DNA from 2 places in the Photobacterium sp. GJ3 genome. Region 1 is predicted to be linked to the other one. Evidence: predicted binding sites of a transcription regulator. Region 1 holds the regulator's gene; the other holds the start of a gene.
What was found. Region 1 encodes CRP, which controls carbon source genes, mostly activating them, when cyclic AMP is high. Its sites were predicted from a motif close to TGTGANNNNNNTCACA; they were not measured.

Region 1 (7,395 bases):
GGATCTCTTTGACGCTGGCCCAACGGTTGAATGTGATGTTCGCCATATTGAATCTGTGCGGGCGTCGAAGCGCTGCACGGTTGAAATTGGTGAACACCACAGCTCTCATGACTACATCATCAGCAATACCCGCTTTGCAGATTTCCGTGCGACGGTTGGCAAAGCCGCGTTGGATGGTGAGCGAAATCTGGCCATCATTTCTCCGGAAATGGCTCAGGTATTAGAAGTGAAAAACGGGGATCAGGTTCGCCTGATTGCCCAATAACTAGGGTGGAATACAAGATGACACAATGGATTGCAGGTAACTGGCAAGCCGGTCAGGGTGATGCGATGCAATCGCTCAACCCATTCAGTGGTGAAGTGATCTGGGAAGGCAAAAGCGCGACCGCCGAGCAGGTGGAGCAGGCAGTTGCCAGCGCCCGGGAAGCACTGATCAACTGGCGTAAAACCAGTCTGGCGGAGCGTCAGGCAGTTGTAGAGCGTTTTGCTGCCCTGGTGAAAGACAACAGCGAACATATTGCTCGCACGATTGCAGAAGAAACCGGGAAGCCTTTGTGGGAAACCCGGACTGAAGCGGGTGCCATGGTCGGTAAAATTGCGATTTCTCTGCGTGCTTACAATGAGCGTACCGGCGAACGCGAAAAAGATGTGTCGGGCACCAAAGCGGTGCTGCGTCACCGTCCACTGGGTGTCATGGCGGTTTTCGGCCCTTACAACTTCCCGGGTCACTTGCCCAATGGCCATATTGTTCCGGCTTTGCTGGCGGGCAATACCGTGGTCTTCAAGCCTTCGGATCTGACGCCGAAAGTGGCAGAAGAAACCATCAAACTCTGGGAGCAGGCTGGTCTGCCTGCGGGCGTGATTAACCTGGTTCAGGGCGCTCGTGCGACCGGTGAAGCGCTGGCTCAGTCGAATGGCATTGATGGTCTGCTGTTTACCGGTAGTGCCAACACAGGTCACATCCTGCACCGTCAGTTTGCTGGTCAGCCAGGCAAGATGCTGGCGCTGGAGATGGGCGGCAACAACCCGATGGTGATCTCAAAAGATTACGGCGATCTGAAAGCGACGGTTTACACCATTATTCAGTCTGCCTTTATCAGTGCCGGTCAGCGTTGTACCTGCGCCCGCCGTCTGTACGTGCCTGAAGGTGCGGAAGGGGATGCGCTGATTGCCGCGCTGGTTGAAGCTGCCAAAGCCATTCATGTGGATGGCCCGTTTGCAGAACCACAGCCATTTATGGGCCCGCAGATTTCTGTGGTGGCCGCAGACAACATCATCGCAGCGCAGACGCGTCTGACGGAGATGGGCGGTGTGTCACTGCTGAAAGCGGAACGGGGTCAGGGTGCGATCGTGACACCGGGTATCATCGAAGTCAGCCAGATTGCAGAACTGCCGGATGAAGAGTACTTCGGTCCGCTGCTGCAGGTGGCACGCTATACGGATCTGACCCAGGCGGTTGAGATGGCAAACAACACCCGTTACGGCTTGTCTGCAGGTCTGGTCTCGAACGACGACAGCGAGTGGCAGTATTTCATCGATCATATCCGCGCCGGTGTTGTGAACCGCAACCGTCAGCTGACGGGTGCGAGCGGTGATGCGCCGTTTGGTGGTCCGGGTGCGTCCGGCAACTTGCGTCCAAGTGCTTACTACGCGGCAGACTACTGCGCGTATCCGATGGCTTCTATGGAAGGAGAGGCAACCGAACTGCCTGCTCAGCTGTCTCCGGGAATCCAACTATAATTTGCTTACCCGTATTTTCGAGGGAACCGCATCATGGAAAGAGTGGAAAAATTGTTTGATGCCCTGTGGCAAGACTTCACAAACCGTCTTTGCCCGTCGGCTGCACAGGTACATGATCTGTTGACAGAGGATGCTCCGCTGCTCAACGATCATATCGCTTTGCGGACGCTTAATCTGCCGGGTGTGAGTCTGGATGTGCTGGCTGCACCTTTTATTGCGATTGGTTACAAGCCATGTGGGACTTACCATTTCGAAAAGAAAAAGCTGTACGCTGAACATTTTGAGCATCCGAATCCGGCTGCACCGAAAGTGTTTATCAGTGAGCTGCTGGTGGGTCAGTGCTCTGCGGATCTGCAAAATACCGTGCGCAGTCTGGTGAAGCAAATTCCTCAGGGTGCGATGGATAACGGCAGTTTCCTCTACGGCGGTCGTTTGTGGGAGCTGGATTTTGCAACCTACGAGAAACTAGCGGAAGAGAGCGAGTACGCTGGCTGGGTTGCAGCACATGGCTATGGTGCCAACCATTTCACCGTGAGTGTGAATCAGCTGGAGCAGTTTACTGAAGTCTCAGCGGTGAACAGCCTGCTGCGCCACAATGGCTTCAGCATCAACACCTCTGGTGGTGAAGTGAAAGGAAACCCGGAAGTCATGCTGGAGCAGTCCTCGACCATGGCCGACCGTGTTGATGTTGCTTTTACGGACGGTGTCCGCACCATCCCGGGTGGCTTCTATGAGTTTGCCAAGCGTTATCCGCAGGCAGACGGAGTGCTTTACCCTGGCTTTGTGGAAGCATCGGCAGACAAGATCTTCGAAAGTACGAATATGTAACGGATTCTTGATAAAGAAAACAGCGGCCTCAGGGCCGCTGTTTTTTTAGCTGCGACAGAACAGAAACGGATGTTCAGTGCTGGCGATCCAGAGGCAGCATCCAGTCATCTTCTCGTGCTGAAAGATCGGCCGGGCGCACATCAGCCTCTTGCTCCAGCAGTTGGCGGGGCGACTGAAAGCCGGTCATTTCTACGGAGGAAGCAAGGAAGCGGCCCATGGTAATCATTGGGCGGGGAGGCAGTTGGCTGTGCTGTGCATTCGGGGCAAAACGTTCGATATCCATCTCGTCGCATCCACATCGGTCTGATATGCCAAATGTAGCAAGGCAGCAAAGGAAGGCAACTGCAATAATGTGATATGCCTAGAGAATCCGGATGCAACGTGGAGAGAGCTTCCGGGGGACGACTGACAGGCACAAAAAAAGCCGCAATGGCGGCTTTTTGAGTACTCACACTGGTTGCATTACTTCAGGGGCTGCAGCCCCATTGGTTCAGCGAGTCCCGTAAACAACAATGGTTTTACCGTGGGCAGAAATCAGGTTCTGCTCTTCCAGCATCTTCAGGATGCGGCCAACGGTTTCGCGGGAACAGCCAACAATCTGACCAATTTCCTGACGGGTGATTTTGATTTGCATACCGTCCGGGTGAGTCATCGCATCTGGCTGTTTTGCCAGGTTCAGCAGCGTCTGAGCGATACGGCCTGTGACGTCCAGGAAAGCCAGGTCGCCAACTTTCTGGCTGGTGACTTGCAGACGACGTGCCATCTGCGCAGAAAGACGCATCAGGATATCCGGGTTGACCTGAATCAGCTGACGGAATTTTTTGAAGGAAATTTCTGCTACTTCACAAGGGGTTTTCGCACGAACCCAGGCAGTACGCTCCTGGCCTTCTTCAAACAGGCCCAGTTCACCGATGAAGTCGCCCTGATTCAGGTAGGACAGGATCATTTCCTTGCCTTCTTCATCCTTGATCAGAACGGCCACGGAGCCTTTTACGATGTAGTAGAGGGTCTCTGCTTTCTCGCCAGCATGGATCAGTGTACTCTTTGAAGGGTACTTATGAATGTGGCAGTGAGAAAGGAACCACTCCAAAGTTGGATCTGTTTGCGGTTTACCTGGAACCATATTACTTACTTCCTCTGCAGTGTGTTGCCCAACGGCGTCATTCCTTGAATTGGGGTTGGGTAGAACAATACGATTGTTTGCCAACTAGCATATTCAGTCAACGGCTGGGCTGCAAGCGCATGTGAACATTCAGACCATGAGTTTAACTTTTTTCGTCACGCTTTGCTTGATATTGCGCGGGGATAAATGAACATTTTGGACACTTTACTGTGCACATGATCACACCGTTGTGACTTAGTGATTAAATCCGGTTTTTTGATGTAAGGAGTATTGCATGCAATCACGTGTTAAATGGGTAGAAGGTTTGACTTTCATTGGACAGTCAAACTCAGGTCACAGTGTGGTGATGGACGGGAACGGCGGCAGCACCGCACCCAGTCCAATGGAACTGGTCCTGATGGCTGCAGGTGGCTGCAGTTCTGTCGATGTGGTCGACGGCCTGAAAACTGCCGGACAGGCGATTACGGCCTGTGAAGCGCAGATCAGTTCAGTCCGCCGCGAGCAGGCGCCGCGTTATTTCACATCTGCAAACCTGCACTTTGTGGTCACGGGTCATGATCTGGACGAAGCGGCGGTGGCGAAAGCTGTGGGAGAGTCGCTGGAAAAATACTGCTCTGTCTGCCTGATGCTGGGCAAAGGCGTGGCATTGACCCATTCTTATGAAATTGTCGCGGCTTAAATGCCGCGAACGGTGAATATCAGGTAAGTTGTATGATAATTCCCTGGCAAGAGATCGACCCGGACACCCTGACCCATCTGATTGAGCATTTTGTGCTGCGGGAAGGAACGGATTACGGTGAGCGTGAGCTGAGTCTTGAGCAGAAAGTGAACCGGGTCCGGCAGCAACTGGCCTGTGGCGAGGCAGTCATTATGTACTCTGAATTACACGAAACCGTGGATATCAAGCTGCGTCGGACACTGCATACAGAATAAATGCGTGAAACTGAAACTGGCGTCAGAAAACGGAAGCTGGCGTCGGAAGACAGGCCCTTGAAACTTGACGGCTTTCAATTGCCCTGTTAATAACTGTTCCGTTTGGATAAACGACAAGGTATGTCATGTCTGCAAAACACCCGATTATTGCAGTAACAGGTTCTTCCGGTGCAGGGACGTCCACCACTTCTGAAGCCTTTCGCAAGATGTTCAATATGTTGAACATTCATGCGGCCTGGCTGGAAGGGGATAGTTTCCATCGTTTTACCCGCCCGGAAATGGATGTGGAAATCCGCAAAGCGAAAGAGCAGGGTCGCCATATCAGTTACTTTGGCGGTCAGGCCAATGACTTTGCGTTACTGGAAAACTTTTTTCGTCAGTATGGTGAAGATGGCAGCGGCAAATTCCGCCGCTATCTGCATACCTTTGATGAGGCCGTTCCCTACAATCAGATGCCGGGGACATTCACGCCCTGGCAGGATTTGCCGGAAAACACAGATCTGCTGTTTTACGAAGGGCTCCACGGTGGCGTCGTCGATGGGGATGTGAATGTCGCCCAGCATGTGGATCTGCTGATTGGCATGGTGCCCATTGTTAACCTGGAATGGATCCAGAAGATTGTGCGGGATACGCGCGATCGGGGCCACTCCAGAGAAGCGGTGATGGAATCAATTGTCCGGTCGATGGACGATTACCTGAACTACATTACCCCGCAGTTCTCCCGTACCCATATTAACTTTCAGCGTGTACCGACGGTGGATACCTCGAACCCGGTCAGTGCGAAAGCCATTCCCAGTCTGGATGAGAGCTTTGTGGTGATCCGCTTTCGCGGCATCAAGAATGTGGATTTCCCCTATTTGCTGGCGATGATTCAGGGCTCATTTATGTCCCGTCATAATACGCTGGTGGTGCCGGGCGGTAAGATGAGCTTCGCGATGGAGCTGATTATGCGGCCGCTGATCCAGCAACTGATTGATACCGGAAAAATTGGTTAAATCATTGCGAGTCGAGCCCGCTGATCGGAAAACGCCTGAGTCTGTGCTCAGGCGTTTTTTTACGCTTAGGGATTGAGCCGGGTCTGAAACCAGGCCGGGACCGTGTGATCCAGCCAGAACACAGGGGCTCGCCAGCTGCCACTGATAAAGCCGACATGGCCGCCGTATTGAGTCAGGTGATAGTCGATATGTGCTGGTAAGGGCGCTGTCGGGATCACGGCCTCGGTCATGAAGGGATCATCCGCTGCATGGATAATCCGCAGGGGCGTTTCCACCCGCGCCAGTTTGCCCAGTCCGCTGCAGCGATGGTAATAATCGGCTGCATTGGAAAAGCCGTGCAGCGGGGCGGTGACGGTATCATCGAACTGCCTCAGAGAGCGAATCCCGCTGATTTGGGCGGGCTGAAAGGGCAGCGTATCAGGCAGTGTGGCGATTTTCTTCAGTATGTTTCTTTTCATTGAGCCCAGCAGATAGCGCTGATACACCCGAGAAAAACCCTGTTCGATCCGGGCCGAACAGGCGGCGAGATCCAACGGGGGCGAAATGACCTGCGCGGCAGTGAGTTCGGATTGTGCACCGGTTTCAGCCAGATAGTTCACCAGCATGTTCCCGCCCAGAGAGACACCGACGGCCAGCAAGGGATGGCCGGGAAATCGCTCACGCACATGGCGGATAAAGAAAGCCGCATCACTGGTTTCACCCGAATGATAACTGCGGGCCTGGCGGTTGATTTCACCGCTGCACCCTCGGAAGTGCATGATCACGCCCAGCCAGCCCTGTGTTTTTGCGGCAAAGAGCAGGCTGTGGGCATAAGGGCTGTGTAAGCTGCCTTCCAGACCATGGAACAGAATCATCACGGGTTGCCCGCTGGGGTGACGGGCCGGATCGGCAGTCCAGGCCAGATCAAGAAAATCATCATCCGGCGTCATCAGCCGTTCGGTGACCGGACGGAACAGGATCTCCCGTCGCATGATGCGGGGCAGAATCGTCTGGAGGTGGGCGTTGCGCAGACCGGCTGCAGGCTCAAAAAGATTCATCTGGTTCTCCAACATCAGAGCGGGAAGTCCGGAAACGGATCCTGTGCCAGCAGTTCAGCAAGCAAGCTCAGGCCCTGTTCAAGTGTATCATGGCTTTGCGGAGCGCTGACGGCCAGCCGGACAGCCTGAGAGATGGTTCCGCCGGGCGGGGTGAAGAGCTCCGCTGATTTGACAATGACAGCCCGGGCTTCGGCAGCCGCAACAAAATCACTGAGCCGCCAGTGATCCGGCAGCGTCAGCCAGGTGTGAAAACCTTGCGGGTGATTGTGGTACTGATATGCCGACAGATATTGCGTCACCCGCTGATTTCTCAGCTGCATGTCGGCCCGGATTTTCTGCAGCATACGATCTGCGGTGCCCGTATCGATGAGTTCACACGCCAGCGCACTGAGCAGCGGACTGATCATCAGGCAGTGATGATGCAGGGCCGTGTTGAAATGCGCCTGAAGCCGTGTTGGTAACTGAATGTATCCGAGCCGCAGACCAGGAGCCAGACACTTCGACAGACTGCCAAAATGAATGACCTGTTCGCTGTCGTGGTTCACCAGAGGCGCAGGTGCTTTTTCCGGCAGTAATCCGTTGACATCATCTTCAATGATCAGCACCTGATGCCTGCGACAGACGTCAATAATTGCTTTACGGCGTGTTTCACTCATCACAGCGGCCGTCGGATTCTGCAGTGTCGGAGTGCAGTACAGCATCCGGGGCTGGTATTGCCTGCATGCGATTTCCAGACTGT
Region 2 (7,395 bases), 1.1 Mb from region 1:
TTTTTAAATCGCTCATGACTTTCTCCAGTCGAAATTGTTCTACCAAGTGTCCTGTTTGCGCCTGGCTGACCGATGTTCAATCGGTGATTGTAGCCACAGAGAAACAGAAGCGGACTTGACTCCGTGAAGACTCAGATTCGCCTTTCGGCACCTGATTGACATCCTTTTCACCGCGTAAGGGCAATTAAGTCCCTTACCAGCCATCCAAAACACATCCTAATTCACAAAAATATCAGAATGCATTCACGCAGGTTTCATCACCCTGCGACATTACTCAGCCATCTTACCAAGCGAAAATCAGCCAAACCATCACCCAAACGTTTCCCTGAGTGGATAATGTGTTGACTGAATGACCCTAATCTTTGACTGAGCGATTTCAGTGCTTTGACGGTTTCTGTCCGCACAGGTCCGATTTATCCGGAAAAAAATCGCTCGAGGATCCACTGATACAACTGCCCGCCTAAAAACACACCCACAATCCCCATCACCCCCGATAAGACCGGAGGTGCCGGAATGGGCAGCTTGAGCGCGGAAAACAGCAAACCAACAATGACGCCAGCCAGCAGCGCGATCATGACTTCAAACATTGCCTGCTCCTGTTGATTCGGTGGCCGCGTTGCAAATCGCCCACCATAAACCCACACAGAGTGTAGACCCAAGGCAATGAAGTGTCTTCTAAGGATGCGCGTCTGATACCGCAGAGGAAAGGCCGGGAGTAGGCTTTTTTCGACTTTTTTCCGAAAATAAACCAGATAGTTACTGATTCTGTTGGCAGGGGCTTCAGCGGGTCGGAGCTCAGGGCAAAACCAATAAAAACGCCGCGGCAATCAGCCGCGGCGTTTCAGAGATGAAGCGTTCTGTGTCTGTCTTACAGAGACAGGAACAGACCAGCAATCGTTGCAGACATCAGGTTCGACAACGTACCAGCTGCAACGGCCTTCATACCGAAGCGAGCGATATCGTGACGACGGCTTGGTGCCAGACCGCCCAGACCACCCAGCAGGATTGCAATCGAAGACAGGTTTGCGAAACCACACAGTGCGAAGGAGATAATCGCTTTGGTCTTCTCAGACATCGCGACACCCGTTTCAGCAACCAGCAGACCGCCATCAGCCACATCTTTCAGATAAGGCGTGAAGTTCAGGTAAGCAACGAACTCATTCACAACAATTTTCTGACCGATGAAAGAACCGGCAACCTGTGCTTCATTCCAAGGCACACCAATCAGGAAAGCCAGCGGCTGGAAGACGTAACCCAGGATCAGCTCCAGCGTCAGTTCAGGCATGTCGAACCAACTACCGATACCACCCAGGATACCATTGATCAGCGCAATCAGACCGATGAACGCCAGCAGCATCGCGCCCACATTCAGGGCCAGTTGCATACCGGAAGATGCACCCGCTGCCGCTGCATCAATCACGTTGGCAGGCTTGTCATCGTGACCTTCATCATCTTTATCTGCGCCCAATTGATCCACAGGCGTTTCTGTTTCAGGTTTGATGATTTTCGCAAACAGCAGACCACCTGGTGCTGCCATGAACGACGCAGCGATCAGATATTCCAGCGGAACACCCATCGACGCGTAACCGGCCAGTACACCACCGGCAACAGAGGCCAGACCACCACACATGACCGCAAACAGCTCAGACTGAGTCATCTTCGGTACAAACGGACGCACAACCAGTGGTGCTTCAGTCTGACCGACGAAAATGTTTGCTGTTGCAGACATGGATTCGGCACGGGACGTTCCCAGTGCTTTTTGCAGTGCACCACCCAGAATGTTGATGACAAACTGCATGATACCCAGGTAGTACAGCACGCTGATCAGCGCTGAGAAGAACACGATGACCGGCAGTACTTTCAGAGCGAAGACGAAACCGCCGCCACCGAATACTTCGAACATTTTACCTGAAACCAGACCGCCGAACAGGAAGGAAATCCCCTGATCACCATATCCGATAACATTGGCAACGAACTGCGATGCACCGTACAGCACATCACGACCGACAGGTACATACAGCACGAATGCACCAAAGAAGAATTGAATGGCAAACGCGCCACCAACAGTACGTAAATTAATTGCTTTGCGGTTATCAGACAGCAGCACGGCTACCAGCAGCAGCACAACCATCCCAACCAGGCTCATAAACAGGCTCATAGTTTATGGCATCCCTATAGTTAAATTTTGGCGTCTCGACAATTCGGCTCTCAAGGAGTCGGGCGCATTATACGCATGGCAACTAACAGCATGTAATGCACACGTCACACTTTGGTTGGCAACCGAGTGAAAGTTGAACATCAAGTGTGATATTGATCACACGAAAGTTCTACTTGATGCACAATAAAAAGCCAAATCAATGTCAGAATCTTCATTTTTGAGAAGGCAGTGCAAACAATTCACAGGCATTTTTGCTAGTAGCCCGGGATAAGTCAGCAGCAGATTCCGACCGAAGTTCGGCCAGCGCTTCACAAACCAAAGCCACTCTGTCGGGGCGATTCGGCTCTCCCTGAAAACCCGCCAGTGGCATATCTGGCGCATCCGTTTCCAGTAACAGTGCATCAAGTGGCAACTGAGCTATTGTAGTGCGAGTTTTGTTTGCTCTGCGATAGGTGATCGTACCACCTACGCCAATTTTGATACCCAGATCAAGAAGTTGATGGGCTTGCTGCAAACTCCCGCTGAAAGCATGATAGATGCCTCCCCGAATTGGCGGGCAGGATTTGAGGCAGGTCACTATTTCTGGAAATGCTTTTCGGCAGTGCAAAATCACCGGCAGGTTGAACTGATTGGCCAGCGACAATTGTGCCGAGAGCCACTCGATTTGCTGGGCGCGATCAGCATCCGCAATGGCAAAATCCAGTCCACATTCACCCACTGCAACACAGCGGGGTCCGGCCTGAGCTAATGCCTGTTCCAACCGGCTGAGTGTTGCCGGAGTATGCTCTGCAGCAAAAAAAGGATGCATTCCCAGTGCATAATAAAGGGCAGGTTGTGTTTCCGGCGACTGCTGCTCACACATTACCTGAATGCGTTGCCAGTTCTTCTCACCGACAGACGGGATGACAATATCACTGACACCCGCCCGCTGCGCATCTCTCAGGTAAGCCGCCGGGGCCTGCGAAAAAGGCGCAAAGTCAAAATGACAATGACTGTCAATCAAGTGCACGGGCCTGTTCGTCCTCTGTTGGCTGGGTCGCCTGACGTCGGGCTGCCCGGTTTGCCGGATGGCGGGCATCCTCTTCATCATAGCGGATCGGCGCACAACAACGGCGGTTTTCTGGGACAAAACCCATTCGCTCACACCAGGCATCATAACGCGCGACCCAGACTCGGATGTGTTTCAGCATGCGGGAATCCTGTTCATTTTCATCTGTCCGGATTATTTCAGGATTTGGGGTGGAATCCTATCCCCATTTCCGACTCGTCCCCGCTCAGAGATACAGCATCGTGGACACAGACAACCCTGACATTTTTTTCACACTGGATGCCAGTTTTTCCCGCATTTCACATTCAAATCTGTCGTTTATGTTATTAACGATATAAAACTCATAACAGACACTGTCCCATGAAACCATTCAGTCTTTTTCTGCTCTGTTTATCGCTCACAGCATGCGGCGGTGGCTCAGACAGCAGCAATCAAACAGCCGGTAACTCCGGCAGCAGTGATGCAGGCAACAGCCAGTCCTCAGATGCCATTCAACGGGCGGTCAAAGCAGGCGATCCCCGGCTTTTACCCACAGAATCATCTGTGCTGGAACAGCGGATTTCGAGCCTGATCGCAACAGAACAACACCGCCAGCGCGAAATTCAGGCCCAGATTTTCGGTCACGATCGCATTGAATATGATCCGGGACAACACTCCCGTTTTTTCACGCTGCAATATCTGACCAGTGCGCAGGCGCTGCTCAGCGGTGTGAAAGGCAATCTGCTGGCCACCCTGAGTGAACAGGATGGCCGGCGCAGTGCAGCCTTCGGCACCAATATCCTGCGCGAACTGAATGCAGGTGAACACAGCGCATTTGCGCCCCAGATGAACAAAGTCACAGACTGGTTACTGTCGTCCCGCCCGGCAAATCCGCATGTGGCTTTGATGCTGATCAGCAACAGTCATTCCGAACAGTCGAAGCGCTGGTTACAAAGCCGCTACCCGCAAATGACGTTTTCCCTGTGTACGGATGAGGCTCGACTGGCTGACTGTCTGTCATCGGCGGATCTAGTGATTACCGGAACCAGCAACCCGTTCAGTCAGGCATCCGTTGCCGCCGCGCTGGACAGTGTGGCAGCCCGTAAACAGCCGTTGTTGTATGTCCATACCAACAGCTGGAACTCAACCCCGGACACCAACCTGATCCTGAGTTACTTCGGTGTGCAGACACAAGCGGTCGGAGGTGCCGGGAACTATTTTGCGCAGGACAAAGCCAGTTGGGCATCCGCAGTAGACATGCGGCAAAGTACCGATGTTCTGTCTGGGATCGCCGGGCTGATCCAGCACTTCAGCAACCATGATTTCAGTTTCCGCATCCAGGATTGTGAAGACGACAATCAGAGCTGTTCAAATATCACGGCCTTTGAACAGGAATTCCTGACGCCCGTGACATCGCTGCGCCAAATCGTGCGGCAAGTCGATGCCAGCGGTACAGATATCTTTGCGCTGCCGCAGGCGTATCCGTTGGAGAAACACCTGATCCTGCTGGCCGACCAGTACCGTCAGCAGGTGCAGTTCCCGATGTCGAAAAACACTACGGCAACGGTCCCGTTTCTGAAAAGCTATTTTGCTGATCATCTGACCTATTACTCGCGTCAGATCAATCCGGTACAGTCAGATCTGGGCAACTTCAGCCGGACGAATTTCAGCCATGTCACGCCAATCAGCAAAACGGTCCGCCTGACCAGCCGTCGTCCGTGGCGGGCTGCCGGTGTCTATGCCCTGCCCGGCCAGCGGTTTACCGTGACGCGAACCGACAATCACACCGGCGTGGCTGCGACGGTGTTCATCAATACCCAGCGCGCCACGTCAACCAAGCCAATGACGCCAGCCAACGGCTATCACCGGCCGAAATATCTGCAGTCCAGCCCGGTGACAATTCAGGCCGGTGAAACCATCACCCTGACCTCACCTTACGGGGGGCCGGTTCAGATCGGTTTCTCCGATCTGGGCACCCCGATGACGTTCTCTTTCCGTCAGGTGGCGCAACATCCTTACTGGCAACCGGGGATGAGTGATGCAGCCTTTCAGGCCGCGCTGGAAAGCAAAGCGTTCGACTGGGCTGAACTGACAACCGAGCATTTCGAGATCCATTCCCGGAATGACCGGATGCTGACCACGCTGTCGGAAAACAGCCGCTGGGACAGTGCCAGTGACGTCGCGCCGCGACTGACCCGTTATCACCACAGCGCCCTGCGGGCACTGGCTGGCTATCAGGGGGAGAACATCACGCCGATTGCGGAAGTCCAGTCTTTTGCAACCCAGCATGGACTGACACTACCGGTGTGGGATCAGGTGCAGCACATGAATGCTGATCAGCCCACCTGCGGCTATGGCTGCTCCGGCAATCCTTATGATGCGGGGTGGGCATTCAGTGTACTCGGCCACGGCGATCTGCATGAAGTCGGACACAATGTCGAGAGCGGTCGCTTCAAGTTCAATGGATATGAAGGCCACGCAACCACGAATTTCTATTCTTATTACCCGAAATCCCTCGCAGCCGTGCAGGAAAGCGGTTATGCACATCAGTGCCAGTCGCTGCCTTTTGATCAGATGCTGGCCGATATTCGTCAGAGTCAGCTGAGCGCTGATCCGGCGGCTTATATGGCCGGACGCAATGACCGCAGCTGGAGTCAGGGCGCGGCCTTGATCGTTCAGATGATGATGCATGCGCAGCACGAGGGAAAGCTGAGCAACGGCTGGCATCTGATTGCCCGGCTGCATTTGCTGGATAAAGCCTTTGCCGATGCCGATAACAGCGAAGAAAACTGGCAGAGCCGCAAAGCCAGTATCGGGTTCAGTACCTATACGTTGAGCGAAGCGAAAAGCCTAGATAACAATGATTGGCTATTGATTGCAGCCAGTTACGCTACCGGACTGGATTACCGCCCGTATCTGGATCTGATGGGGCAACCCTACAGCAGCAAAGCCAGCAGTCAGGTGGCTTCCTTTAGCTATGCCGCAGTCGACAAAGCGTTTTTCAACCCGGCAACGAACAGCGATTACTGCGACAGTCTGATTCAGCCTCAGGTTCATTTCTGAGGTACTTTTCAAATTGCGCCCACGCACAAAAAAGCCCCTGCATTCAGGGGCTTTCATGCTAAATCGGCCGTCTGAGATTAGTGCTCGCGGGTCGCGCGGAAATCAATTTCCGGGAAACGTTCTTTGGCCAGATTGAGGTTCACCATGGTCGGCGCGATATAAGTGAGGTTATCCCCACCGTCCAGCGCCAGGTTCACTTCGCTCTTACGGCGGAACTCATCCAGTTTCTTCGCATCGTCACACTCAACCCAGCGGGCCGTGGCAACATTCACGCTTTCATAGATGGCTTCGACGTTGTACTCAGATTTCAGACGGGCAACCACCACGTCGAACTGAAGCACACCGACCGCGCCGACGATCAGATCGTTGTTCTGCAACGGACGGAACACCTGCACCGCACCTTCTTCCGACAACTGCACCAGACCTTTCAGCAACTGCTTCTGTTTCAGAGGATCTTTCAGGCGGATACGGCGGAACAGTTCCGGGGCGAAGTTCGGGATACCGGCAAACTTCAGGTTTTCACCCTGAGTGAAAGTATCACCGATCTGAATCGTACCGTGGTTGTGCAAACCAATGATGTCGCCTGCATACGCATTTTCAGCACGGGCACGGTCGCCCGCCATGAAAGTCACGGCATCCGAAATGCTGACGTTCTTGCCGGTCCGTACGTGGTTCATTTTCATGCCCTGCGTGTAGGTTCCCGATACGATCCGCATGAAGGCAATCCGGTCCCGGTGTTTCGGGTCCATGTTCGCCTGAATCTTGAACACGAAACCAGAGAACTTCTCCTCCGTCGCTGCGACATCACGCTCGTTTGCCTGACGTGGCATCGGCGCAGGCGCCCACTCAGTCAGGCCGTCCAGCATGTGGTCAACACCAAAGTTACCCAGTGCCGTCCCGAAGAAAACCGGGGTCAGCTCGCCTTTCAGAAACAGGTCACGATCAAACTCGTGTGAGGCACCCAGCACCAGCTCCAGTTCCTCACGCAGCTGTTCTGCCAGATCTGCACCCACAGCGTCATCCAGCTCCGGATTGTCCAGACCTTTCACGATACGCACATCCTGAATAGTGTGGCCCTGGCCGGTTGCATACAGAATCGTTTCATCGCGGTGAATGTGGTAAACACCTTTGAACTCTTTACCACAGC

Region 2: a site for CRP is predicted at 2,304-2,319, ahead of KDD30_RS02565 (NupC/NupG family nucleoside CNT transporter). Genes of this name have one in related genera too.

What each region holds. Positions count from the first base shown of each region.
Region 1 covers NZ_CP073578.1:3,085,936-3,093,330, reverse strand. Annotated here, with positions in the region: gene astA (arginine N-succinyltransferase) at 1-265, shown strand, start outside; gene astD (succinylglutamate-semialdehyde dehydrogenase) at 283-1,740, shown strand; gene KDD30_RS14370 (DUF1338 domain-containing protein) at 1,774-2,568, shown strand; gene KDD30_RS14365 (hypothetical protein) at 2,642-2,851, opposite strand; gene crp (cAMP-activated global transcriptional regulator CRP) at 3,059-3,691, opposite strand; gene KDD30_RS14355 (OsmC family protein) at 3,966-4,370, shown strand; gene KDD30_RS14350 (YheU family protein) at 4,403-4,624, shown strand; gene KDD30_RS14345 (phosphoribulokinase) at 4,750-5,619, shown strand; gene KDD30_RS14340 (hydrolase) at 5,685-6,656, opposite strand; gene KDD30_RS14335 (PLP-dependent aminotransferase family protein) at 6,671-7,395, opposite strand, start outside.
Region 2 covers NZ_CP073578.1:555,963-563,357, reverse strand. Annotated here, with positions in the region: gene deoC (deoxyribose-phosphate aldolase) at 1-16, opposite strand, end outside; gene KDD30_RS02570 (XapX domain-containing protein) at 414-587, opposite strand; gene KDD30_RS02565 (NupC/NupG family nucleoside CNT transporter) at 869-2,158, opposite strand; gene KDD30_RS02560 (TatD family hydrolase) at 2,370-3,161, opposite strand; gene KDD30_RS02555 (hypothetical protein) at 3,154-3,348, opposite strand; gene KDD30_RS02550 (ImpA family metalloprotease) at 3,567-6,248, shown strand; gene prfC (peptide chain release factor 3) at 6,326-7,395, opposite strand, start outside.